DNA from 4 places in the Lederbergia sp. B243.17 genome. Region 3 is predicted to be linked to each of the others. Evidence: riboswitches for the same ligand, from Rfam matches in the RefSeq annotation. Region 3 holds a riboswitch; each other region holds the start of a gene.
What was found. A riboswitch is a leader RNA that binds a small molecule or an ion and turns the genes downstream of it on or off. The one in region 3 is predicted to bind S-adenosylmethionine.

Region 1 (6,123 bases), on a different contig from region 3:
AGATCGACGGGTTGGACAGGTCAAGCTCGATCCTGCGAATGTTCTTTTCCATGCTGCGAAGATTCTCAAAGACCGTCAGCATCTCATCCCAGATCGATAGGGAAGATTCCAGGCCGTTGTCCTGTGCCAGATAGCCGATGGTCACCTCGTTCGGCTTAATGATGTTCCCGCCGTCATAGGAGAGCTGCCCGGCAATCATTTTCAGCAAGGTCGACTTGCCCGCCCCGTTGCGACCCACAAGGGCAATCCGGTCGCGGAGCTGAATTTCCATTTTTATATTTGATAAAATCAGTTCAGCACCAAAGTATTTTGTTAATTGCTGCACCTGAAGAAGCATCATAATTTTCACCTCTAGTTTCATAGCAAGTGTACCGTATTTCCACCATTCTCGGCAATCATCGCCTTTTTCGGTCAGGAAAAGACAGGTCGGGGGAAATAGTGTATGATAGAAAGGAGGTGTTGGCTGTGGACAAATTGACGCATTTCAACGAAGAAGGCCGGGCGAAAATGGTCGACGTCAGTTCGAAACCGGATACAGTCCGGACGGCAATCGCCCAGTCAAGCATAGAAGTGAATGAACAAATATATAGACATATACAGGCAGGGGAAATCAAGAAGGGCGATGTACTGGCTGTCGCTCAAGTGGCGGGCATTATGGCCGCCAAGAAGACATGGGACATCATCCCAATGTGCCATCCCATTCCGCTCAAAGGGATCGACATCTCTTTTGAATGGGTGAAGGGTGACATGTCTTGGCGTCTTCTCATCCGCGGAGCCGTCAAGACGTTCGGCAAAACGGGCGTGGAGATGGAAGCCCTGACCGCTGTATCGGCAGCAGCCCTGACAGTGTACGACATGTGCAAGGCGATCGACAAAGGAATGGTCATTGGTCCAACATTTTTGATTGAAAAAACGGGCGGCTCGACCGGAAAAGATTATCAGCGCCAAATCTGACAGTCGGTTCTTTGCAGCAGGCAAGGAATCCTTTGGCTTTTTGGAGGAAAAATAAATGAATGACGAACAGACGAAAATCCCGCAGGCAACGGCGAAGCGGCTGCCGCTCTATTACCGGTTCTTGAAAAATCTGCATGCTTCTGGAAAGCAGCGTGTTTCGTCGGCAGAGCTGAGCGAAGCTGTTAAGGTCGACTCTGCAACGATCCGCCGGGATTTTTCCTATTTCGGAGCGCTTGGAAAAAAGGGCTATGGGTATAATGTAAACTATCTGCTCTCCTTTTTCCGGAAGACCCTCGATCAGGATGAAATCGCCAAAGTGGCATTGATCGGAGTCGGAAACCTGGGGACGGCATTTCTGAACTACAATTTCCAAAAGAACAACAGCACGAAGATTTCGATGGCTTTTGATGTCGATAAGGATAAGGTCGGAAAGAAGATCAGCGGGGTGCCGATTTTTGACCTGGACGATCTTGAGAAGGAACTGGTCCGGGAGGATGTCTCTGCTGTCATCCTGACCGTGCCGGCGAGTTCAGCGCAGCCGATTACCGACAGGCTGAGGAACACGAATGTAAAAGGAATTCTTAATTTCACGCCAGCGAGGCTGTCGGTGCCGCCATCGATTCGGGTGCACCACATTGATTTGGCAGTCGAACTGCAGTCGCTCATCTACTTCTTGAAAAACTATACGAATGAAGAGAGCGGCGACACGGAAAATTCACAGGATATATAAAAACTGCAGATAGCCAAAAGGCTTGTTTTCCGTTACACTATATCTATTAGAAGGAGGTGGGCGCAATGGGAGCAGGTGCAGGAAGCTTGATGATCATTGCATTTGTCGCAATATTGATTTTTGGCCCGAAAAAATTACCTGAGCTTGGCAAGGCTGCCGGCAATACGCTGCGTGAGTTTAAGAACGCAACAAAGGGCCTGGGTGAAGATGATGAGAAGGACAAAAAAGACGCCGGCCAATGATAGGATGAAACAACTATGAGTCAGAATGAAATGACGATTTTTGAACATATAGGCGAACTGCGAAAACGGCTGATCATCATAGTCGTTTTCTTCGTATTGGCAGTAATCGCCAGTTTCTTTTTTGCACAGCCGCTGATCCGCATCGTCCAGAATGCGGACATAGCAAGTGAGCTGACGATGAACGCATTTCGGGTAACCGATCCGTTCAAAGTTTATATGAAAATGGTATTTGTCATGGGAATCATTTTGACATCACCGGTTATTTTGTACCAGCTATGGTCATTCATTTCTCCCGGTCTGCTGGAAAAGGAGCGGAGGGCAACATTAGCCTATATCCCGTTTGCATTTCTCCTTTTTATCGCAGGGGTTGCCTTTTCATATTTTGTCCTGTTTCCGTTCGTCATCAAGTTTATGCTCGGTTTGTCCGGCAACATGGACATCCAAACGACGATTGGCATCAATGAATACTTCCAATTTTTGTTTCAAATTACACTTCCGTTCGGACTATTGTTCCAATTGCCTGTCGTCATGCTCTTCTTGACGAGGCTCGGAATCATCACACCGGACTTTTTGATCCGGACGCGCAAATACGCGTATTTCATTCTGCTGGTGATTGCAGCTTTCATTACGCCGCCTGATGTGGTCTCCCACATGATGGTGACGGTGCCGCTGCTCATCCTTTATGAAATCAGCATTGGTGTGGCGAAAGTCGGCTACCGGAAAGTGCTGGCTGCAGAAGAACAACGGAAACGTGAATCCAATCTAGAATAGAAACCGGCGTCCTGAAGAGGGGACGCTGTTTTTTTTGCGATAAATACAAGTAAACCAATCGGATTTTAAAAAACTTATTGTTTTTCCTATTGACGGAAGATTCTGCTTGGGGTAAGATGAGGTCACTCCCACACGGAGAGCATCAGCCAACTGAATACGAGTTTTCTTATCCAGAGAGGTGGAGGGACTGGCCCTTTGAAGCCTCGGCAGCAGACCTATTAGGTACTGTGCCAATTCCAGCAGGTATGAGCAATGCCTGAAAGATAAGAAGAGACCATTTTTTTATGGACCCAAACCTCTTCTTATTTTCAGAAGAGGTTTTTTTACACTTGGAGGGATGCGAATGGCAACTGAAAAGGCAAGTGTGCTGAAGGACATTATGGCCGCCTTGCAAAAGCTCGAATATGGATCACTTGTCATCACTGTGCACGAAGGGCAGATCACTCAGATTGAGACAACGGAGAAAAAGCGGTACCCGCTCAAGGCAAAGGAACGAAAATCATTGTAAATCACAAAAAATAAAGAGAGCCGATTAGACAACTAAAGGCATCTTCCCATCCTTATTAAAGGTGGTGAGATGTCTTTTTTTCATTCAAAGGAGGGAGAAGCCATGACCTACAAAGTAGGAATTCTGGATCAAAGCCCGGTATTCCCCGGAGATACAGGGGCGGACGCATTGCAGAAGACGACGAGGCTTGCGAGGAAGGCAGAGGAATGGGGGTACGACCGATTCTGGGTGGCAGAGCATCATCAGATGAAGGGGATTGCCGGCTCATCCCCCGAGGTGCTGATCGCCCATCTGCTCGCCCGCACGAGCACGATCAAAATCGGAGCAGGGGGAATCATGCTGCAGCACTACAGCCCTTATAAAGTAGCCGAGAATTTTCACGTCTTGGCGTCACTTGCCCCTGGCAGAGTGGATCTCGGAGTTGGGAAATCGCCAGGGGGATTCCCGCTATCCACCGAAGCACTGCGCGATGGCCAAGTCGGTGCAAGCTTTGAAGAGAAACTATCATTCTTAAAACAGCTTGTTGACCAAAATGTCGCAGAAGACCATCGGCTTGCGGGAATCCAGGCTTATCCACAGCCGACCGTTAAACCGGAAATCTTCCTGCTCGGAGGCAGTGCGTCCAGCGCCGAATTGGCGGCAAAGGAAAAGGTCAATCTCGTTTTTGCGAAGTTCCTTGCTGGCGGTGAGGATGTGCTGAAGGAAGCAGTCTCCGCGTATACCGCAGGCTACCCGGAAGGGAAAATCGTCGCTGCCGTTTCTGTGCTGGCAGCCTCGGACGGCAAGGAAGCGAAAAAAATTGCCGAGGAAAACAGGCTGTTCGCCATCAAACCCCGAAACAGTGCAAGATTGACCGTCCAATCTTATGAACAAGTGCTTGCCTATGGAGAACAGGCGAAGGAGCCGTTTGAGACGGAAAGCTTGGAAGCGGGAATGATTGCCGGATCGCCAGAGGAGGTGAAGGCAGAGCTGGACCGGCTGCACCACGCTTACGGTATCCATGAATTCATTCTTCACACACCGATTCGCAGAGAGGCGGAACGATACCGATCGTTTGAACTGTTACGGCCAGAACCGATAAGCAAGGAATCATTCTTAGAGGAAGAGGTGTTCATATGAAAAGCACAGTGGAGCATACCGTTTTGATCCGGGAAATGGCGATCGGTGAAAGGCAAGAGGTTCAGCGGATGCTTTTGGAGAGCTACTGGCAGTTCAAACGGATATTCGGCCCGGAGAAGTGGCCGGCGTATGCAAAAGAGCTCGTCCTGTCTGTCGGCCGCTCCGATGAGGGCCGCGTGTTTATCGCTGAGCAGGAGGGTCGGATTGTTGGAAGCATCCAGGTGTTCCCTTCGTCTGACATCGCCTATAGAGACTGGCCGCTCACAATCGACTCCCCGATCATCCGCTTCCTCGGCGTGCATCCGGATGCGCGGGGCGGGGGAGCCGCAAGAAAGCTCCTCACTGCAGCGGTACAACATGCAAAAGAGTGCGGTAAAAAGAGTATTTTTCTGCATACGACCGACACGATGGAAAAGGCTGTAAAACTATACGAAGCTTTCGGTTACCGGCGTGAGCCGTGCTATGACCTTGCCGGCGGTGACTATCCGATCAAATGTTATCGATACGACATTCAAAATAAGGGGGAAGAAAGATGAAATTGAAAAACCGTGTTGTTGGACTGTTGCTAGTTGCCGTATTAAGCGTGACGGGGGGCTGTGCCGCTGCCAAGAAGGAGACGTCGGCGGAAGGCAAAGAGACCGTTCTGAAAATCGCCGCTTCCTCCACGCCGCATGCGGAAATTCTGGAATTCATCGAGCTGGAGCTGGAAAAGGAAGGGATCAAGCTGGATGTGTCGATTGTGAGCGACGGCATTCAGATCAATCAGCAGACAGCAGATGGCCAACTGGATGTCAACTTCTTTCAGCATACGCCGTACTTGAACCAGGTGAATAAGGACAGCGGCCTGGATTTGGTTGAAGTAAAAGGCATTCATATTGAGCCGTTCGGCGTCTATTCAAAAGAAATCGACTCGATAGAAGACCTGTCCGAAGGAGCGAAAGTCTCATTGCCAAAGGATCCGGTGAACTTTTCCCGGGCTCTGGAACTGCTGGCTGCCCATAAAGTGATTGAACTAAAGGAAAAATCCGGGGATTATCTGCTCGGGGACATTGTAAAAAACGAGAAAAACATTGAATTTGTTCCCGTCGATTCAGCTGTACTCGTCCATTCCCTTGATGATGTGGAAGCGGCGGCGATCAATACGAATTATGCGTTAGAAGGCGGATTCAAACCGATGGAGGATGCATTGATCATCGAGGGGAATGAATCGCCATACGTTAATATTCTTGTCTCTCGGCCGGATAACAAGGACGACGAAGCGATCCAGAAGCTTGCTGCCGCACTGACGACTGAGAAGGTAAGGGAATTTATCCTGGAAAAATATGAGGGAGCCGTCGTTCCTGCTTTTTAAAACAGCAAGGAAAGAGAGAGGAGCAAGACCATTGAAAAAGTGGATGTTATCAATTTTGATATTAACATTGCTGGCACTGGGCGGCTGCTCGGATCGCGAAACGAAGGCAGATGACGAACCAATCAAGGTAGGGATCAGGAGCAACCAGCTGAGAATATGGAATTATTTGAAGGAGGAAGCTGCAAAAGAGGGGATTGACATTGAGGTCGTCAACTTTTCCTCGGCGGTTGATCCAAATCAGGTTCTGGCGGATGGGGATATTGATTTGAACGCCTTCCAGCATGTCGCCTATTTGGATACATTCAATGAAAGCACCGGATCTGAACTCGTTCCGATCGGCACGACCGTCATCGCCCCGCTCGGTCTGTATTCTTTTAAATACAAATCACTGGACGGTATCCCGGAAGGTGCGCAGATTGCCGTCCCGAATGACATGTCCAACTGGGGA
Region 2 (6,123 bases), on a different contig from region 3:
CCTGCTACCGGTTCCATAGGCACCGCCCGTCCAGCCGGTGTTAACAAGATAGACTTGGACACCGTGTTCATCGATTTTCCTTCCAAGCATTTTAGCATACCTTTCTGCGGGGAGCGGCAGGAATGGCGAGCCGAAGCAAGTGGAGAATGTAGCTTCTGGCGAAGTGACGCCGCGCTCAGTTCCCGCTAGCTTGGATGTATAGCCGCTCAGGAAATGGTACATCGCCTGCTCCTTGCTCAGCTTAGAAATAGGCGGGAGGACGCCAAAGGCATCTGCTGTGAGGAAGATGATAACCGATGGGTGTCCGGCAACACTCGGCTGTACGATATTGTCGATTGCATCAATCGGATACGCAGCTCTTGTATTTTCTGTAAGCGAAATGTTTTCATAATCGGCGATTCGTGTTTGGGGATCTACGATGACGTTCTCCAGAACGGCGCCAAAAGTTATCGCATCAAAGATTTGTGGTTCTTTCTCCCTGGACAGGCCGACTGTCTTTGCATAGCAGCCACCTTCGATATTGAAAACACCGTTTGCTGACCAGCCGTGCTCATCATCGCCGATCAACCGGCGGTTTGGATCTGCCGACAAAGTCGTTTTTCCAGTACCTGAAAGGCCAAAGAAGAGCGCTACATCGCCTTCTGATCCTACGTTCGCGGAGCAGTGCATCGACAAAATCTCTTGTTCGGGCAGTTCGTAATTCATGACAGAAAAGATCGATTTTTTCATCTCGCCTGCATATTCGGTTCCCCCAATCAAGATAATTCTCTTTTCATAGGAGACGATGATGAAGGTCTCAGAATTTGTTCCATCCACTTCAGGGTCTGCCCGGAAGTGGGGGGCGCAAATGACAGTGAAATCTGCTTCATGCTCTTCCAACTCTTGCGCTGTTGGACGGATAAAGAGCTGGTGGACGAATAAATTATGCCAGGCCAGCTCGTTGATTACCCTGATCGGCATTCGGTATTTTTCATCTGCACCTGCGAAGCCGTTGAACAAAAACAGTTCATCTGTTCCTTTCAAATAATCAAGAACCTTTGTATATAAGTTGTCGAATGCCTCGGGGGAGATCGGCTGATTCACAGATCCCCAATTTATTTTGCCACTGACAGCGGTTTCATTTACAATAAATTTATCCTCAGGCGAACGGCCGGTATACTTTCCGGTCTCGACGCGAATGGCCCCGGTGGAAGTGAGGGAGCCTTCCCGGCGTTCTAGTATTTTCTCTACCAATTCGGGAACGCTGGGCTGAACTAAGACATTGTTCCCGCTCAGCAACTGCTCCAAATCAATCTTTCGCTTTAGAGAATTCATACATGTATAACCTGCCTTTTCAATTTTTATGGTTGATTTGTAATTAGTATAACACATTTGATCTATTAGTCTATACTAATGCACAAAAAAGATCTCCGGAAAACCGCTGTTTTTAAGGATTGTTCAGCTGTCCGGATGTGGTAAAGAACAAACGTTGACATTGCCTTTATACTTGCGTTATGATTGGAATTTGAACGGATACTCTTATCCTGAGATGGCGGAGGGGACAGGCCCTGTGAAACCCGGCAACCTGCTTACAGGGAATTTCCCTGTTGGAAAGGTGCTTAACCTGTTGCGAGGTTTTGGCCTCGGACGATAAGAGTGAAAGGCTCGGAGAAACGCAAACCTTTCCTCTATAGGGAAAGGTTTTTTTGCAGCTTTTTCTGCCGGATCATGAAGGAACGAGTACCGTTAAGTTAATTGGTCATAATTGACTAAGAGAAGGAGGAATTTCGATGACAAAGAATCGCCGTTTGTTTACTTCGGAATCCGTTACAGAAGGACATCCCGATAAAATATGTGATCAAATATCCGATTCGATTCTGGATGCGATTTTGGATAAGGACCCGAACGCCCGCGTCGCTTGCGAAACTTCTGTAACGACAGGGCTCGTTCTCGTGGCCGGGGAGATCTCGACAAGCACTTATGTCGATATTCCGAGGATTGTTCGGGATACGATTAAAGGGATCGGCTATACTCGCGCCAAATATGGCTTTGATGCTGAAACCTGTGCAGTATTGACGAGCATTGATGAGCAATCCGCCGATATTGCCGCAGGTGTGGACAAGGCATTGGAAGCAAGAGAAGGAAGCATGTCAGATGAAGAAATCGAGGCGATAGGTGCCGGGGACCAAGGGCTGATGTTCGGTTTTGCCTGCAATGAAACAAAGGAACTGATGCCGCTTCCGATCTCGCTTGCACATAAACTTTCGCGTCGTTTGGCAGAAGTACGCAAAGAGGAAATCCTTCCTTATCTGCGCCCGGACGGAAAGACGCAGGTGACGGTGGAATATGATGAGAATGACAAGCCAGTAAGAATCGACACGATCGTCATCTCAACCCAGCATCATCAGGAAATCAGCCTTGAGCAGATTCAGCGCAACCTGAAAGAGCATGTGATCAACCCAGTTGTTCCTGCTGAATTAATTGATGACGAGACAAAATATTTTATTAATCCGACAGGGCGCTTCGTTATCGGCGGACCGCAGGGTGATGCCGGCCTGACAGGAAGAAAGATCATTGTCGATACGTATGGCGGCTATGCACGCCATGGCGGGGGCGCGTTCTCCGGAAAAGATCCGACAAAAGTTGACCGTTCAGCTGCCTACGCTGCACGATATGTGGCAAAGAATATTGTTGCTGCAGGTCTTGCGGAGAAATGTGAAGTTCAATTGGCTTACGCGATCGGTGTTGCCCAGCCTGTATCGATTGCAGTTGACACATTTGGCACTGGTACTGTATCGGAAGAGGCACTCGTTGAAGCAATCCGGGGGAACTTTGACCTTCGTCCGGCCGGCATCATCCGGATGCTCGATCTACGTCGCCCGATCTACAAGCAGACCGCGGCATACGGACATTTTGGCCGTACAGATCTTGATTTACCTTGGGAAAGAACAGATAAGGCAGAAGCAATTCGTCAGAGTGTATCTAAATAAAGTGAAAGGGACCTGCAGTTTTTCTGCAGGTTCTTTTTTTACAGACAATGTTGACAAAATGTCAACATTGATTTATCTTATGGGCAGTAAAGAAAGGATAGGATACTGCATGGAGAGGGAAGATCACACACTTGGGTCTTTTTTGAAGAAACAGCTGCAAGAACATGGGCTTTCATTGAGGAAATTCAGTGAAACGGCTGGGATAGACGCGGCTACGATTTCCCGGATCATCAACGGAAAAAGGCAGGCGAATTTGCAGCACCTGCAGGCGTTTTCAGGATGTCTTGGAGTTCCGATGTCTGAAATGCTCAATGCGGCCGGACACGGGACCAGCGTGCGGGGCACCGAGGCAACTGATATTCAAAAATCGATCGAGTCGATCCATTATGATTTGGAATCATCCGATGTTTTGAAAGAGGAATTTTCGATTGAACTGGTAAGCAGAGAGCTGGAAGAGTTCAGGGGGCTTGCACGTACAGCGGAAGGAAAACGAAGGATTGATGAAGAATTCGAGGGGAAACTAAACAAGATCGGCAGTACGGGCCCTTTCATCAGCCGCCTCAAAGATTGGTATCGTACATTTCAACGCCGGAATGGCACTCCTTTTGATCTGGCGGTCATCGGCAGCGCACTTCTATACTTCATTATTCCAGCCGATGTCATTCCCGACTTTATTTTTCCGATCGGTTATATCGATGATGCTATTGCGGTTCAAATCGCGATGCAATCCATGAAAGGCTAAAAATTGACGTTAGGTGGTTTGGCAAATCATGCGTGCAACAAAAAAGAAAAAGGCACGAAGGCGGAAGAGGCTGGTAACACTTGCGCTGTTTTTGCTAATAGTGGTTTTGGCAGTAGGTACGTATATTGTAGTCCAGTATAATAACGGGCTATCCGCTGCAGGGGATGGACCGTATAAGGAAGACGGAAAAACATTCGAGTCGTCGTTTCAGGGGACCGAGTCACAGATCGGTGACATTAATATTTTGTTGCTCGGCAGTGATACAAGGGGAGGGGATCGAGGCAATTCTGATACACTGATGATTGCCCATTATGATCAATCATCAAATAGCATAAAGCTTGCTTCGATCATGAGGGATACGTATGTGGATATTCCTGATCATGGCATGCAAAAAATGAATGCGGCTTTTGCATTCGGCGGGCCTGAGCTTGTCCGGAAAACCCTTAAGCAAAACTTTGACATCGATATCCAATATTACGCGATTATCGATTTTGAAGGCTTCCGCAGAATTGTCGATATCATTGCTCCCGATGGAATCGAGGTAGATATCCCTTATGAAATGTCATATGGGATTGATACAACTCTGCAGCCAGGACGGCAAAGGCTTCATGGCGACCAGCTTCTTGGTTATGTTCGGTTCCGCCATGACCGCCAGAGCGATTTTGGGCGGGTGGAGAGGCAGCAAGAAGTAATGGCAAAGCTGAAGGATGAGGCGATCAGTGTGAACAGTCTCGTCCAGCTGCCAAAAATCCTCGGCTTGGCGGATCCTTATATTGAGACGAATATCAGCAAGACAACCATGCTTTCTCTCGGTAAAGCAGCCTTTACAAGCAGAAACAAGCAAGTGGAAACACTGAGAATACCGGTTGAAAATTCGTATCAGCCTGACAGGACAAGTGCCGGGGATGTACTGCGGATGGATGAGGAGACGAACAAGAGAGCGTTGAAGGAGTTCTTCTCATCGGGGGATTAAAAAAATGAAGCCTGCCGATCGGCAGGCTTCATTTTTTGTCAGGCAAATTGTTCGGCCTCCGTTGATCCGGCCAAAGCAGTAGTAGAGGAGGTGCCTCCTGAAACGACAAGAGAGACAGCGTCGAAATAACCAGTGCCAACTTCGCGTTGATGGCGGGTAGCGGTGAATCCATCCTTCTCCGAACCGAACTCTGCTTGCTGGAGCTTCGAGTATGCGGTCATGCCGGTTTCCTTATATCCTTGCGCAAGCTCGAACATGCTGTGGTTGAGCGCGTGGAAGCCAGCGAGGGTGACGAATTGAAATTTGTAGCCCATCTTGCCAAGCTCTTGCTGGAAGACGGCGATCTCTTCGTCCGATAGCTTGCTTTTCCAGTTGAACGAAGGGGAGCAGTTGTACGCGAGCAGTTTCCCTGGGAACTCTTTATGGATAGCCTCGGCGAACTGCCTTGCTTCTTCAATGTCAGGTTCGGATGTTTCGCACCAAATCATATCGGCATATGGGGCATACGCAAGGCCGCGGGCGATCGCCTGATCGAGACCGGAATTTGTATAATAGAAGCCTTCCGGACTTCTTTCCCCAGTCAGGAATCTATGGTCATAAGGGTCGGCGTCGCTTGTAATGAGGTTCGCCGCATTCGCATCCGTTCGCGCAATAATAACCGTTGGCACATCCAGTACATCGGCGGCAAGGCGGGCCGCTATCAAATGCCTGATGGCTGTTTGGGTTGGCTGCAGCACCTTCCCGCCCAAGTGGCCGCATTTTTTCTCAGAAGCAAGCTGGTCCTCCAGATGGACACCGCCGGCTCCTGCTTCGATCATGGCCTTCATAAGCTCAAAGACGTTCAATGGGCCTCCGAAGCCGGCTTCCATGTCGGCGACAATGGGGGCAAACCAGTAGATGTCGTCTTTCCCTTCGGCCTGCTGAATTTGATCTGCTCGCTGGAATGTCTGGTTGATGCGCTTGACGACCTGTGGAACGCTGTTCACCGGATAAAGGCTCTGGTCCGGATACATGTGTCCTGAGACATTCGCATCTGCGGCAACCTGCCAGCCGCTTAAATAGATCGCCTTCAGACCTGCCTTTACCTGTTGCATTGCCTGATTGCCTGTCAGCGCGCCAAGTGCGTGAACATACGCTTCGTTGTTAATCAATTTCCACAGTCTTTCAGCGCCCATTCTTGCCAGTGTATGTTCAATTACGACGGATCCCCGCAGTTTCACCACTTCTGCAGCAGAATAGGTTCGCTTAATTCCTTTCCAGCGGTCTGCTTTCCAAGATTCCTCGATTTGTTGAATTTGTTGTTCAATAGTTGGCATGTCGATCTCTCCTTTTGTTTTATAACTATAATTTTTAATTCATTAATGTTATATAACAGAGTAGACGTAAATCATTCCACATCGGCACAGCATTCCAGTACGGCTTTGTAGCTGGGGTGATCC
Region 3 (6,123 bases):
GCCAAGCAAAATTCTTTTCATTTCCGTCCTCCTGTTTTAAAGAATATTGTTCCTCCGCTATGTCAGCTCCCTGATGCTGCACTTGCCTTTTTTACGCCTTGACGAATGAAAATTGTTTCCCCGGATGGCTGGACTTCAACTGTTCTTGCCCTGACAACTTGCCGCGCAATGTTTTCGGCTCCCCTTCACCGCGGAGATGCCCGCGCTCCTCGAGTACCGGTCCGACAAGCTCAGCAAAATCCTCGAATGAACCCGGCATGACCGCATATGTGATATTAAATCCATCCACCCCGGCCTCTTCGATCCATTTCTCCATTTCATCAACAATCTCTTCCGCTGTCCCGACAACGACCGGTCCGATGCCGCCAAGACCGACGAACTCGGCAATCTCACGGACCGTCCACTGCTTATCCGGATCAACCTTCGTAAAAATCTCGAGTCTTGAACGCATCGAATCATTTTCCACGTACTGCAAATTCTCATCCAAGTCGAATTCCGAAAGGTCCACCCCTGTCCAGCCGCTGAACAGACTGAGCGCTCCTTCATGGCTGATATGCTGCTTGTATTCTTCATATTTTGCTTCCGCTTCTTCGCGTGTCTTTCCAACAATCGGCGTGAACAAGCTAAAAATCTTGATATCCTCGCCTTTTCTGCCGTAATCGCCAGCCTGCCCGCGGATTTTGCCAATGAATTTTTTCGCTATGGATGGGGTCGGTACAGAAATATAAATTCCTTCCGCGTGCTTCGCCGCAAAGGCGCTCCCCCTTGATGAGAGGCCAGCCTGGTAAATCACAGGTGTCCGCTGTGGCGACGGCTCACAAAGATGGGCGCCCGGAACGCTGAAATACTCGCCTTCGTGGCCAATATCGTGGACCTTTTCCGGATCGACGAAAGCTTTCCTCTCTGTGTCCCTAACAACCGCATCGTCCTCCCAGCTCCCTTCCCACAGCTTGTAGCACACGTCGAGATATTCCTCGGCGATATCATACCGCTCATCATGAGCAATCTGTTGTTTCAGTCCGATATTGATCGAAGCACTTTTCAAATATGAGGTGACGACATTCCAGCCGACCCGGCCCTTCGTCAGATGATCGAGTGTCGACATCCGGCGTGCGAACGTATACGGATGTTCATGTGTTACCGATGCCGTTACTCCGAATCCGAGGTGTTCCGTAACGGCAGCCATTACCGGAATCACAAGGAGCGGGTCATTGATCGGCGACTGGACCGCCTGGCGTAGCGCCGCATCCCTCTTCCCCTGATACACGTCATACGGGCCAAGCACATCAGCAAGAAACACCGCATCGAACTTCGCCGCCTCCAGCGTCTTTGCGAGCTCTGCCCAATGTTCCAGATCCTTATATCGGTGCGACTGGTCCTCCGGATGCGACCACAATCCCGGCGACTGGTTGCCCGGACAATTCATGACAAATGCGTTCAGCAAAATTCGTTTATTTCCCATTTTCCTTATCCTCCTCTTCGTTTTCCGGCCATAGCCGATTTCCTCCGAATACAATCTGTTTGCCTATCAGCTCTTTCGCCAGATTATTGGATGGCCCCATAACAATTCCTGCCCTTGCGTCACGGTACAGCCGTTCTAGCTTTCCTTTTTTGTAGCCGTAGCCGCCAGCAACATCCATTGCAATCTGTGCAACCTCATTGGCTGTTTCTGAAGCATGCACCTTAAATTCATAGAGAAGCGTCCTTAGCTCATCGGAAAGATTTTCGCCCGAGCTGACCCAAACATTCAACCGGGATGCGATATCATTTTGCCAGGCAGACAAAGAGTCGACCAATATTTTCGCTTTAGCCAACTGGTGGCGGATAATCTGCTGCTTTCCAGCCGATCTTTTGGCAAAAGCCGCTGCCTCTTCAAAAATTGAAGAGGCTGTTCCGGTCCATGCGGCACCAAGCCCAAAAAGATAGGCATTGCTGTTCTCCACAATCCGCTTGCCTGTCCCCTCCTCGCCGATCAAATCCTCTCGTCCGACCTTTATGCTATTTAACCTTATCGGAGAACTATGATTTCCTCGCACGCCAAGAGCGTCCCAGGTTCCTGTCTCAATTCCTTCCTGTTTTGCATCTACGATAAAGTAACAAAGATCCGAAAATTGTTCTGCTTGGGGTGATCTCGTCTGTAGCACATAAAAGTCTGCAAATCCGCTGCTCGTCGCAAAGGATTTTTCCAAATTGAGCACATATCCATCATCCCCGTATTCAGCCCGGCTGTGACTTAGCCAAAATTGCCCGCCTGATGCACGCTCACTGTTTGCAATCGTTCCGAACTTTCCGGCCCGAAGCGGCTTCAGCCACCGGTTCCACTGATCCTCATTCCCGTAATGATAAATGATTAGCGCAGCGCCAATATTCATTGTGTACACAAGCGCAGTCGAGGGACAGGCCTTCGCAATCTCACGAACAACGATTCCGTATGCCTGATAATCGAGCCCCAGGCCGCCGATTTCTTCCGGCAAAAGCACACTGTTCCATCCTTCCTCGCCGAGCACCCTCATATTTTCCTTTGGGAATTCCCCTTCCCTGTCAATCCTTTCTGCATTGGGCGCGATCACCCGGGATGCCAGCTCTCGAATCTCTGCCTCCACTTCCTCCGGCTTCAGCTTTTCTTTCCTTCTCCTTGTCACCACTGCCATTCGGCAATCCCCCTCTTCTTTTTGAAAATCAAAAAGCCCTTCTCTGCAAAAGATGAGAGAAGGGCAGCTTACATAAACAATCGTCTCATCTTTAGGATCGTAAAACATCCTTCTGAAATTAGCACCGGGCAATCAAATTGCTGGTTGCTGAAGCTTCATCGGGTCAGTCCCTCCGCTTCTCTTGATAAGAAAAAATCGGTATTCACTTGTAAAAGAACCGTAAATTCAACTTGGCTTGAGTATAGTTGATGAATTTTGAATAGTCAATACTTATTTTCCACTTTTTATTTTTCTTTCTTTTATGCCTAGAAGTATCCTTATTCGACAACCATATAAATAAAGTTTTGTAAAAGTATAGAATTATTTGTAAATTTTATGTATAGTGGTAAATAGGTTCCAGTATAAAAGACCTGCCGCTCTACCCCTTAGTCAACATACCTCCATGTTTATTCCTTATCAGAACGGCAGGCTCACAGCAAGAGTGGGACCGAAATATGGAGATAGGGGAGAGAGCAATGTCAAAGTACTATATTATTAACCAGAATACCGCCATGATACGCGGAGAATTCGATGATCACGGCAACTGTATTTCTTCAGTACTTGAGTGCGGGAAGCTTATGAAAGTGAAGCAATCACCGCGGGAAATTTTGAATCAGAGCTTACAATACCACGGAACATGCCTACAAAGCGCGGCCAGGGCAACGAAACTTGCATTGGGTAATATTCAGATGCCTCCTGTCAAAATCAGCCGGAGTCTGAATATGTACTGGCTGATGATTTATTCGGCAGAACGGGAAGACAACTGCCTGCTGGCACTTGACCATATCGATCATAACGAAAAATCCTCACAACATCCGGATAAGACGCTCGTTCACTTTAAAGACGGCGGCTCCACTCTGATAGATATCAGTATCACCCGTTTTGAAAACAGGGTGAACAACACACGGAAACTCAAATCGATTTTTGACAATCGTGCAAAAAACGACGGCATATTGAATCGGCGCTATATGATTGTGAAAGAAAGCAATGGACGGTACTACCGGAAAGAAAAGAGCCCACCGTCAGGTTCAGGCGGAAATCGTTCCAGGCTGCCAGACCGGATTGACCGGGAATACAATGACATATAGTCATGATAAAATGCAGCCGTCCGATCACGGATTCATCGAAATCCGGATGGGCAAACTTCATACCGAAATTGAGTTTTTCGTCTATCCAGAGTACTTTAAAGCTTTCGCCCATTATTATTACAAAAGCGGGGACAGCATTATCGGATCCGGAACAGGATCTGATGTACAGACAGCGATCAAACTCGCCGTCCTCAATTTAAAAAGCGAGCTGGAAGAACACGCTAGCAGGGGTTCGGTTTTTGCTACCATCCATCCGCAGACGAAAAGAGTCGCCATCGTCTCTTTTCAAAAAAAGTGCTGATCGCCTCCTAACTTAAAAAGACACCAATCCTCGGAAGGATTGGTGTCCTTGTTGCCAGCTTAGGCCTCAAGCGCTTTTTCAATATCGGAAGCAATTTTTTCGGGCTTGGTTTGTGGAGAAAAACGGTCAATTACATTCCCGTTCTTGTCGATAAGGAATTTGGTGAAATTCCACTTGATATCATCCGTCAGCAATCCTTTTGCTTCCTTCGTCAAGTATTGGAATAACGGATGGGCATCTTTTCCTTTGACATCAACTTTGCTGAACATAGGAAAGCTCACTCCGTAGTTCAGCTGACAGAACTCGACAATCTCGCTGTTGCTGCCAGGATCCTGGCTTCCGAACTGGTTACAAGGAAAGCCAAGGACAACAAAACCCTGCTCTTTGTATGTCGTATAAAGCTTCTCCAGCCCTTCGAACTGTGGGGTAAAGCCGCATTTGCTCGCCGTATTGACGATCAAAAGCACATTTCCCTGATAATCCCCCAACGATTTCTCCTCTCCCGAAATCGTATTTGCCGCAAAATCATATACGCCCATTCCCTCATCTCCTAAAAAAATCATTCATCGAGAACCAGCTTTTATCTACCTTCCCATCAAAACTTTGCGTACTCCGGATCGGCGACCTTCACAATCTGTTTTCCGAGATTGGTCCCCTTAAACAGGCCATGAAACGCATCCGGCGTATTTTCAAAGCCTTCAACAATCGTTTCCTCATATTTCAGTTTGCCTTCACCAAGCCATTTGCCGAGCTGTGCACCAGCCTCTTTGAATCCGGAAGCATATTTGCCAACGGTAAAACCTTGTATTAGTGAACTTGTTTTAATCAAAATCGTTTGGACGCGCGGCCCAATGTCCTCACCTGTCACGTTATAAGAAGAAATCGTGCCACAAAGCGGAATGCGGGCATTGTCGTTCAGGCAGGTGTACACTACGTCAGAAACTTCACCGCCAACATTATCAAAATAAATATCGACGCCGTCAGGAACAGCTTCTTTTAAATCCTGCCGGAACGTCTCGTTCTTATAATTGACCGCGGCATCAAAACCGAGTTCATTGATTAAGTAGTCAATCTTCTCCTGGGAACCGGCAATACCGACAACTCGTGTTCCTTTGATTTTCGCAATCTGCCCGACAGCTGAGCCTACAGCACCGGCCGCCCCGGAAACAACAACGGTTTCCCCTTCCTTCGGCTTCCCGATGTCGAGCAGGCCAAAATAAGCTGTCAGTCCTGGCATACCGAGAATGCCGAGATGGGTTGTCACTGGTGCAACTGAAGGATCGATCGAGCGGATTTCTCTTTCACCCGCTACCGAATACTCCGCCCAGCCGAGATTCCCAATCACAACATCCCCCTGTTGAAAACGGTCAGACTTCGATTCAACCACTTCGGCAATCACTCCGCCGGAAATCACTTCATTGAGCTTAAAAGGCTCAACATAGGATTTTGCATCGATCATCCGTCCGCGCATATACGGATCCACTGACAAATACAGCGTTCTAAGTAGCACTTCACCGTCGTTTGGAACCGGCATCTCCCGCTCAACAAATCTGTAATCGCTTTCAGCAGGCATACCGACTGGTCGGTTAGCTAAATGGATTTCGCGCACCTTCAACTTTTCCATTGCCCTTCCTCCTTCATTTTTGTTATCCAAAAAATCGTATCACAGAAGAAGAAGGACAGCAAAGATACTGCGTAGAGACAGTTTTTTTCAAAAAGACGGCCCTTTCTGCATTATGCAAAAAAGGCCTATTCAAATCAATTTTTCTTTTGGATCCAGCCATTCTCCACGCTGGCACGGAAATTCCCGTCCTCCATCGTTACCAGTATACTGGCGTTGCCATCACCACGGTCCGCATAAATCAATAATTGCCCGTTCTTCGGATTGAATAAGTAAACGGATTGTTCATCGGCATATATTTCTCCATCGAAATTCTCAGCAAACGTATCAAGCTCCTGTACCCCTGCTGATGTGACGATCGACTCTACCGTATCATCCCCATCATAGGAAAGCATCAAATCAGCAGCCGGAAATTTTTGAATG
Region 4 (6,123 bases), on a different contig from region 3:
CTTCACGATAAAACGAAATCCTTCTGGCGTCTCCCTTACCCACTTTTCCACATTCCGCTGCGGCTGGATTGCATAAAACGTAGCATCCACTTCCACAATCGGAAAATAGGAGGCATATTCTTTTAACTTATCTCGTGCCGCGACTTTCTCCGGATAGAGTGTATCATGATCACCCCAGCCGGTAACTCCGATATAAATCATGCCTACACCCCTTTCCACACGTACTTTACATTCTTGGATACTCTATTTTACCTTGTACCCGATTGGAAGGGAAATGAAAACAGCCTCTAGGCGCATGTCCCGTTCTATTGGTCAAATGGAAAGAGTCTTTTAAGCTGATGGTGGTGCTGGAGTATTTCGAAGCCTCGCAGGATATGTGCTGCCGGCTACGATTGTAAGACATATCTTACCACTCACAATAAATAGCACATAAACATCTACCCATGTAGTGTTCGCTTATATAGTCCAACTTGCCAACATAACTTGGGGTGAACTTACATATTAATCAGTGACGATTTGGCCATTAGCATGAATGAGAATAAACTTCTTTATTAACAGGAGGCAACTATGAGTACGGCTAATTATTTGCTTAGCAGTTTAATTTTTTTGGGAACCAGCTTTGCTGCACTTCTTGCTTTGATTCTTTATAAATTCTCTAGAATAAAAGTTCAGCATTTGTATCTTCTCTGTGGAGGAGTGTTAGTAGGATTGATTGTTTTAGAGCTGGTGCCACATTCTGTTACAGAGTTTGGTTTGGTTAGTGTTGCACTAGGTACTTCATTAGGCATACTGTTGTGCATGTGTCTTCACAATTTCTTCGACCAGCTGCCTCCTTTACCTTACAGATCCGCATTGTTTTTAGTCACTGCAATAGCTATCCATAATATCCCGACTGGTTTAGCAATCGGTTCAAATTTGGACAATCAACTACTGTCTTCATCATTTGTAATGGCCATTTTGCTGCACCAAGTACCGGAAGGTTTAGCTATTATGGTTTCTCTGCTAAATTCAAAAAGAAAGCACTTTAATTTCCGTATCTTTCTCTCCTTTTGTCTGATCATCTCCGGCCTTTTTCTCTTATTTTCGATCATTGGCAGCGTTTTGGATCTGACACTCAAACTGAATGGACTCATATTAGGCATCGCTATAGGCTTTTTATGCTTTACCGCTGTTTGGGAATTTATTATCACTACGTATAAAAAGGTCCATGTCTTCGCTTCTTCTTTTCTATTATTGCTGGGTATGGGCATAATTTACTTTTTCAGTCAACATATTTAAGTAATGAGGTATAGGCTTCTAAAGAAATGTTCATTATCTTCATACCTCGTTGGCGGGACAACTGTGAAAATCTTTGTAGACGACTAGAGCCGTTTCTCTAAACTGTTGTTCCAACGATCTGGATGCCCATACAATGCATGCTCTTCATTCTTGATTACCAAGTACATGATCATATGGTTTCCCATTTGTGTTAGAATTTTATGGAGCCAAGCTATATATTGACATTTCATAGTTGGCAGTTTACTATGTTGTTTAAACATTCATTTAAATATGTGAATTTCTTATCCAGAGAGGTGGAGGGACTGGCCCTTTGAAGCCTCAGCAACAGACTAATCAGTACTGTGCTAATTCCAGAAGCGTTAGCTTGGAGATAAGAAGAGTACTAGCGGATGCCGATACCTCTTCTTATTTTTATAGAAGAGGTTTTTTATTTCCTTGAATCAAAAAAGAAAGTAGGAATCGCACATGTCCATTACATTAACAAAAGCACCGTTTAGAGCAGACCACGTCGGAAGCTTCCTTCGCCCGCAGGTTTTAAAAGACGCACGGGCTCAACATCAAAAAGGTGAAATAACAAAGGCAGAATTGCGTTTGATTGAGAATGCGGAAATTGCAAAACTTGTTGAAAGACAGAAAGAATCAGGTCTTAGCGCCGTAACAGACGGTGAATTCAGAAGAACATATTGGCATTTGGATTTCATTGAAGCTTTAGAGGGAATTAAGGTATTTGATATTGATGCAACTGGCTTATTCAACGGAGCGATGAAAAAAGCCAAAGTTTATACGGTACACTCCAAATTGAAGTTCCCGCATAATCATCCATTTTTAGATGACTTTGCTTATCTCAAAAGCATAGCCGGAGACCATGTTGCTAAAATTACGATTCCAGGACCGAATATGATTTTTTACTCTGGAGTCGTTGCCAGCCAGGCCTACCTCGACGAACCTGCTTACCCATCATTAGATGATGCTGCCCAAGATATAATCCAGGTTTACAGAGAAGCGATTCAGGCTTTCTATGATGCAGGCTGCCGCTATTTACAGCTAGATGATACGAGTTGGGGCGCGTTGTTTAGTGATGAGTTTAGAGAACGAATCAAAGCTAAGGGATATGACCCGGATGAATTAATCAAAAAATTTGCTGATATTACAATCGAAGCTGTCGCAAATAAACCGGAGGATATGGCAATTACCCTGCATATTTGCCGAGGAAACTTCAAATCTTCATGGCTGTACCAAGGCGGTTACGAGCCGATTGCTGAGGAATTATTCTCTCGTGTCAATGTCGATGCATTCTTTTTAGAATTTGACAACGAACGTGCAGGTGATTTTCACCCATTGCGTTTCATTAAGGACCAGCATGTCGTTTTAGGACTCATTACATCCAAGACAGCAGAACTCGAGGATGAGGAAATGATAAAACAGCGGATTTCAGAAGCAGAGAAATACGTGAACATCCGTCAGCTATGTTTAAGTCCCCAATGTGGTTTTGCCTCAACTGAAGAAGGCAACCGCATTACGGAAGAGGAGCAGTGGAATAAAATCCGACATGTCGTTAAAATTGCATCCGACGTTTGGAAATAAACAATGTTCATGCCCCGTTACAGGTTATATGTAATGGGGCATTACTATTGATAGGGTTACGCTAATCTACGAACGAGAAAAAGCGCTCGAAAGAAGCTGGATTGCGTACGCATTTTTTGGTTGCGGCAGGAAGTGCACTCGCAATGGTTGTATTTAAATATGCCTTTTACGATGTTTTGTCAAATAGCTCCATCGAATTGGATCCGATCCGGATTGCAGCTGGAGGTGATTAGCGGCGTTGGCTTTTTAGGAGCAGAGACGATTCTTGCTAGGCAATATTTTTAAGCCACATCATGATCCGGACAACTTGGAACGGCTCAAACCAAGCAACTAAAAAGAGGATGATTGCAAATGAGGCGAGTGAAATGAATGTTACAGTTCCTTTTTCCTTTTTAGAGAAAGCAATAAAATCCTAGATAACTCACAAAAAAGACAACTCCAATCATTACAATTGGTTCATAATAACTTCTACTAACCAATGAAAGCCGAAAAAGATGACTCCCAAGAAAGTAAACATAATTGATTAAATACCGAATACTTTCATAATAACCCTCCCCGCATTGATTAACCATAAGTTGCAAGGGGTGCCCCGCTTTTACTTTTTAAGGTTGTTCTTCACCAAACCCTCTACCAAGATAAAAACTTTTTAATAATTCTAAATTGAGTATTCGTTTATCACTAAATCGCTTATAATTTGGTTACAGTGACTTATTGACTATAGACAAAAGACTGGAGTGCCGACTCAATCAGGTAATATATTACATTATAGCAAAAAGTCAAGCGTTGATATATTGCCGCAAATTGTCAAATTGACTTTTGATGGAGGAAATAAATGGATACTATTTGGTTGTACTCAAAAACTGAAGTACCTGCAATTACCAAAACCGCTCTCGAGCGGGAGAGACTGCTCCAACTCTTACAGAATGGGAAATCCGCAAAATTAACGGTTGTCCAAGCCCCAGGCGGTTATGGGAAAACAACAATCCTGAGCCAGTGGATAAGCAAGATTAGCGAACCTACTTCCTGGTTCTCAATTGATAGTCTTGATAATGATCCAGTTCGCTTTTGGAAATATGTTATACAATCTGTATCTAACTCTCTTAACAATGATTTGGATAAACGGTTGCTGCCGCTGTTTTCTTCCAACTTACATCCACCTTCTGAACTTATCATTGATTCTTTCTTAAATGAAATTAGCTCGCTTAAAGAAAATTTGCATATTGTCCTGGATGATTATCACGTCATTGAACACCCGGTTATTAATGATATGATGATTCGCTTTATAGATTACTTGCCGAATAACACGCGCATTTACATTTTAAGCCGTACCCGTCCGCCGCTTCCATTAGCCAGATGGCGTATGGATTCAACACTTACAGAAATCGGGCTCCTACAATTGTGTTTTACCTATGAAGAAGTTAAAAAATTGTATGAAGAAAAAAATCTCAAAATCAATGAAGAAAATGTTTTTCAAAATGTATTGGATATTACGGAGGGATGGGCAGCTGGTATTCAGTTGGCGAGCTTATCCATTATGAATAATGGAATAAATGAAGGTAGGTTTGATGGATCACATCCGTTTGTAGCCGATTTTCTAATCGATGAAATTTTTGAAACCCTTCCTCCCGATACTCAGCATTTTCTTTTGCAAACGTCCATCCTTAACATGCTGGAACCACAGATTTGCGATTTATTAACCAATCGTTCAGACAGCTGCGACATATTAGTCGAGCTAGAAGAAAAAGGTGTATTTACAGTTCGAATGTCGTCAATTCCCCCTGTATTTCGGTATCATCATTTATTTGCAGATGTTCTTCAAACAAAAATGAGAAACTTTTATAGTGAGGAACAAGTGAGAGCGGTTTGTCAAAAAGCAGGAACACTTTTTCGTGAAAAGGGCGATTATATTTCGGCCATTGAGTTAGTTTTGCAGCACCAAATTTTTGATTTGGCGGATTCATGGATTACTGCCTACCTTGTAGATATTTTCACTACAGGTCAAACAACTACATTTATTAGATGGGTGGATACCCTTCGAAAAAATAAATATCCCCTTCCCTATGAAACTCTTGTTATGTACACGATCGCTCTAACCTCAATTCCTGAATTACAGGCAGCTCAACAAATAATTGATGAACTTGAACAAAGGCATGCTGCTGATCGATGGATGGAACATGCTGATCATCAAGGAGTTGTTAGTATCTTCACTACCTTAAAAGCATATGTGCTTATGACGATCGGTGATAATCCTGAGAAAGTGGTAGAGATAATAGTAACACAGCTTAAAACAGGGCGGACAAGTTCCCGCTGGGATCATATTCCGATTCAATACAATCAGTTTGAACCAAAATTATCCAGAACATTAATGGGAGCAAAGGGAAAGCTATCTCCAGTAAATCATGCAATTGCGTTCGCAGATTTCCTGCGTCAAAGCGATTTTAAAGAACAGAATATGATGGGATACAGCTACGGGGTGTTAGCTGAGATCATGTACGAGGCGAATTTGCTTGAAGATGCATTACATGAAATAGAAGGCGGTTTGAAATATGCCCATCGTTTTCAGGACGCGGGATTATCCATTCCTCTGTATATATTAAAAAGCAGGATTTATGCTGCAATGAAACAATTCACCGCTGCTCAGGCCGTGTTGGATCATGCCATGCAGGGTGTGAATGAGTGGTATTGGATTCGTTCATTGCAAGCGATGAAGGCGCATTGTTATTTGATGGAATCCAACATAAAAAAAGCCGAGGCAGAACTGTTCAAAACAAAAAGGCCGGACATGTTAAAAATCGAGTTGGGCCAAGAACTCTGGCTTCTCGTATACGTCCGATATTTACTGGCAACGAATCACGTTCAAGAGGCTTTGCCAATCATTATTCGTGTAAAGGAAAAAGCGTTAATCGAGAATCAAATTTCAACGATTATCGAAGCATCATTACTTGAAGCACTATGCTATATGAAAGTGCATCATAATTCATTAGCCTTCAGCACCATCCATAAAGCAATGGAGTTAGGCGTAACCTATTGCTACAAAAGAACTTTTTCGGATGAGCTGGATCTGATCCCGTTACTAAAAAAATATGCAGATTTTCGGCAAAAGAATGGAACTGAAGAGTGGCAATCTGTTCCCCTCACCGCTATTGAAGAGTTATTAAATCATGGTTACAAGCATACCGAGACATTCAGGATACATTTACTCACCCCCCGTGAAAGGGATGTACTCCGTTTGTTAGCCAGTGGTGCTTCGAACCGAGAGAT

Region 1: it holds a riboswitch for S-adenosylmethionine, as region 3 does, so the genes downstream of both, AC0TWI_RS13210 (YezD family protein) here and AC0TWI_RS10125 (acyl-CoA dehydrogenase family protein) in region 3, are expected to answer to the same signal.
Region 2: it holds a riboswitch for S-adenosylmethionine, as region 3 does, so the genes downstream of both, metK (methionine adenosyltransferase) here and AC0TWI_RS10125 (acyl-CoA dehydrogenase family protein) in region 3, are expected to answer to the same signal.
Region 4: it holds a riboswitch for S-adenosylmethionine, as region 3 does, so the genes downstream of both, AC0TWI_RS12995 (5-methyltetrahydropteroyltriglutamate--homocysteine S-methyltransferase) here and AC0TWI_RS10125 (acyl-CoA dehydrogenase family protein) in region 3, are expected to answer to the same signal.

What each region holds. Positions count from the first base shown of each region.
Region 1 covers NZ_JBWBKF010000072.1:1,759-7,881, forward strand. The annotation lists gene AC0TWI_RS13185 (ABC-F family ATP-binding cassette domain-containing protein) at 1-340, opposite strand, end outside; gene moaC (cyclic pyranopterin monophosphate synthase MoaC) at 466-954, shown strand; gene AC0TWI_RS13195 (redox-sensing transcriptional repressor Rex) at 1,010-1,684, shown strand; gene AC0TWI_RS13200 (twin-arginine translocase TatA/TatE family subunit) at 1,750-1,926, shown strand; gene tatC (twin-arginine translocase subunit TatC) at 1,942-2,697, shown strand; SAM riboswitch class I at 2,861-2,967, shown strand; gene AC0TWI_RS13210 (YezD family protein) at 3,041-3,205, shown strand; gene AC0TWI_RS13215 (LLM class flavin-dependent oxidoreductase) at 3,308-4,324, shown strand; gene AC0TWI_RS13220 (GNAT family N-acetyltransferase) at 4,321-4,860, shown strand; gene AC0TWI_RS13225 (MetQ/NlpA family ABC transporter substrate-binding protein) at 4,863-5,675, shown strand; gene AC0TWI_RS13230 (MetQ/NlpA family ABC transporter substrate-binding protein) at 5,707-6,123, shown strand, end outside.
Region 2 covers NZ_JBWBKF010000062.1:444-6,566, forward strand. The annotation lists gene pckA (phosphoenolpyruvate carboxykinase (ATP)) at 1-1,314, opposite strand, end outside; SAM riboswitch class I at 1,516-1,636, shown strand; gene metK (methionine adenosyltransferase) at 1,770-2,969, shown strand; gene AC0TWI_RS11555 (helix-turn-helix domain-containing protein) at 3,079-3,711, shown strand; gene AC0TWI_RS11560 (LCP family protein) at 3,740-4,684, shown strand; gene aceA (isocitrate lyase) at 4,723-6,000, opposite strand; gene AC0TWI_RS11570 (hypothetical protein) at 6,072-6,123, opposite strand, start outside.
Region 3 covers NZ_JBWBKF010000055.1:90,313-96,435, forward strand. The annotation lists gene AC0TWI_RS10115 (MetQ/NlpA family ABC transporter substrate-binding protein) at 1-21, opposite strand, end outside; gene AC0TWI_RS10120 (LLM class flavin-dependent oxidoreductase) at 92-1,462, opposite strand; gene AC0TWI_RS10125 (acyl-CoA dehydrogenase family protein) at 1,452-2,651, opposite strand; SAM riboswitch class I at 2,734-2,842, opposite strand; gene AC0TWI_RS10130 (competence protein ComK) at 3,167-3,778, shown strand; gene AC0TWI_RS10135 (hypothetical protein) at 3,768-4,079, shown strand; gene AC0TWI_RS10140 (glutathione peroxidase) at 4,139-4,618, opposite strand; gene AC0TWI_RS10145 (NADP-dependent oxidoreductase) at 4,675-5,703, opposite strand; gene AC0TWI_RS10150 (hypothetical protein) at 5,838-6,123, opposite strand, start outside.
Region 4 covers NZ_JBWBKF010000071.1:48,604-54,726, reverse strand. The annotation lists gene AC0TWI_RS13005 (DUF72 domain-containing protein) at 1-201, opposite strand, end outside; gene AC0TWI_RS13000 (ZIP family metal transporter) at 568-1,278, shown strand; SAM riboswitch class I at 1,557-1,655, shown strand; gene AC0TWI_RS12995 (5-methyltetrahydropteroyltriglutamate--homocysteine S-methyltransferase) at 1,744-2,862, shown strand; partial or broken gene AC0TWI_RS12990 (MgtC/SapB family protein) at 2,946-3,138, shown strand; gene AC0TWI_RS12985 (winged helix-turn-helix domain-containing protein) at 3,695-6,123, shown strand, end outside.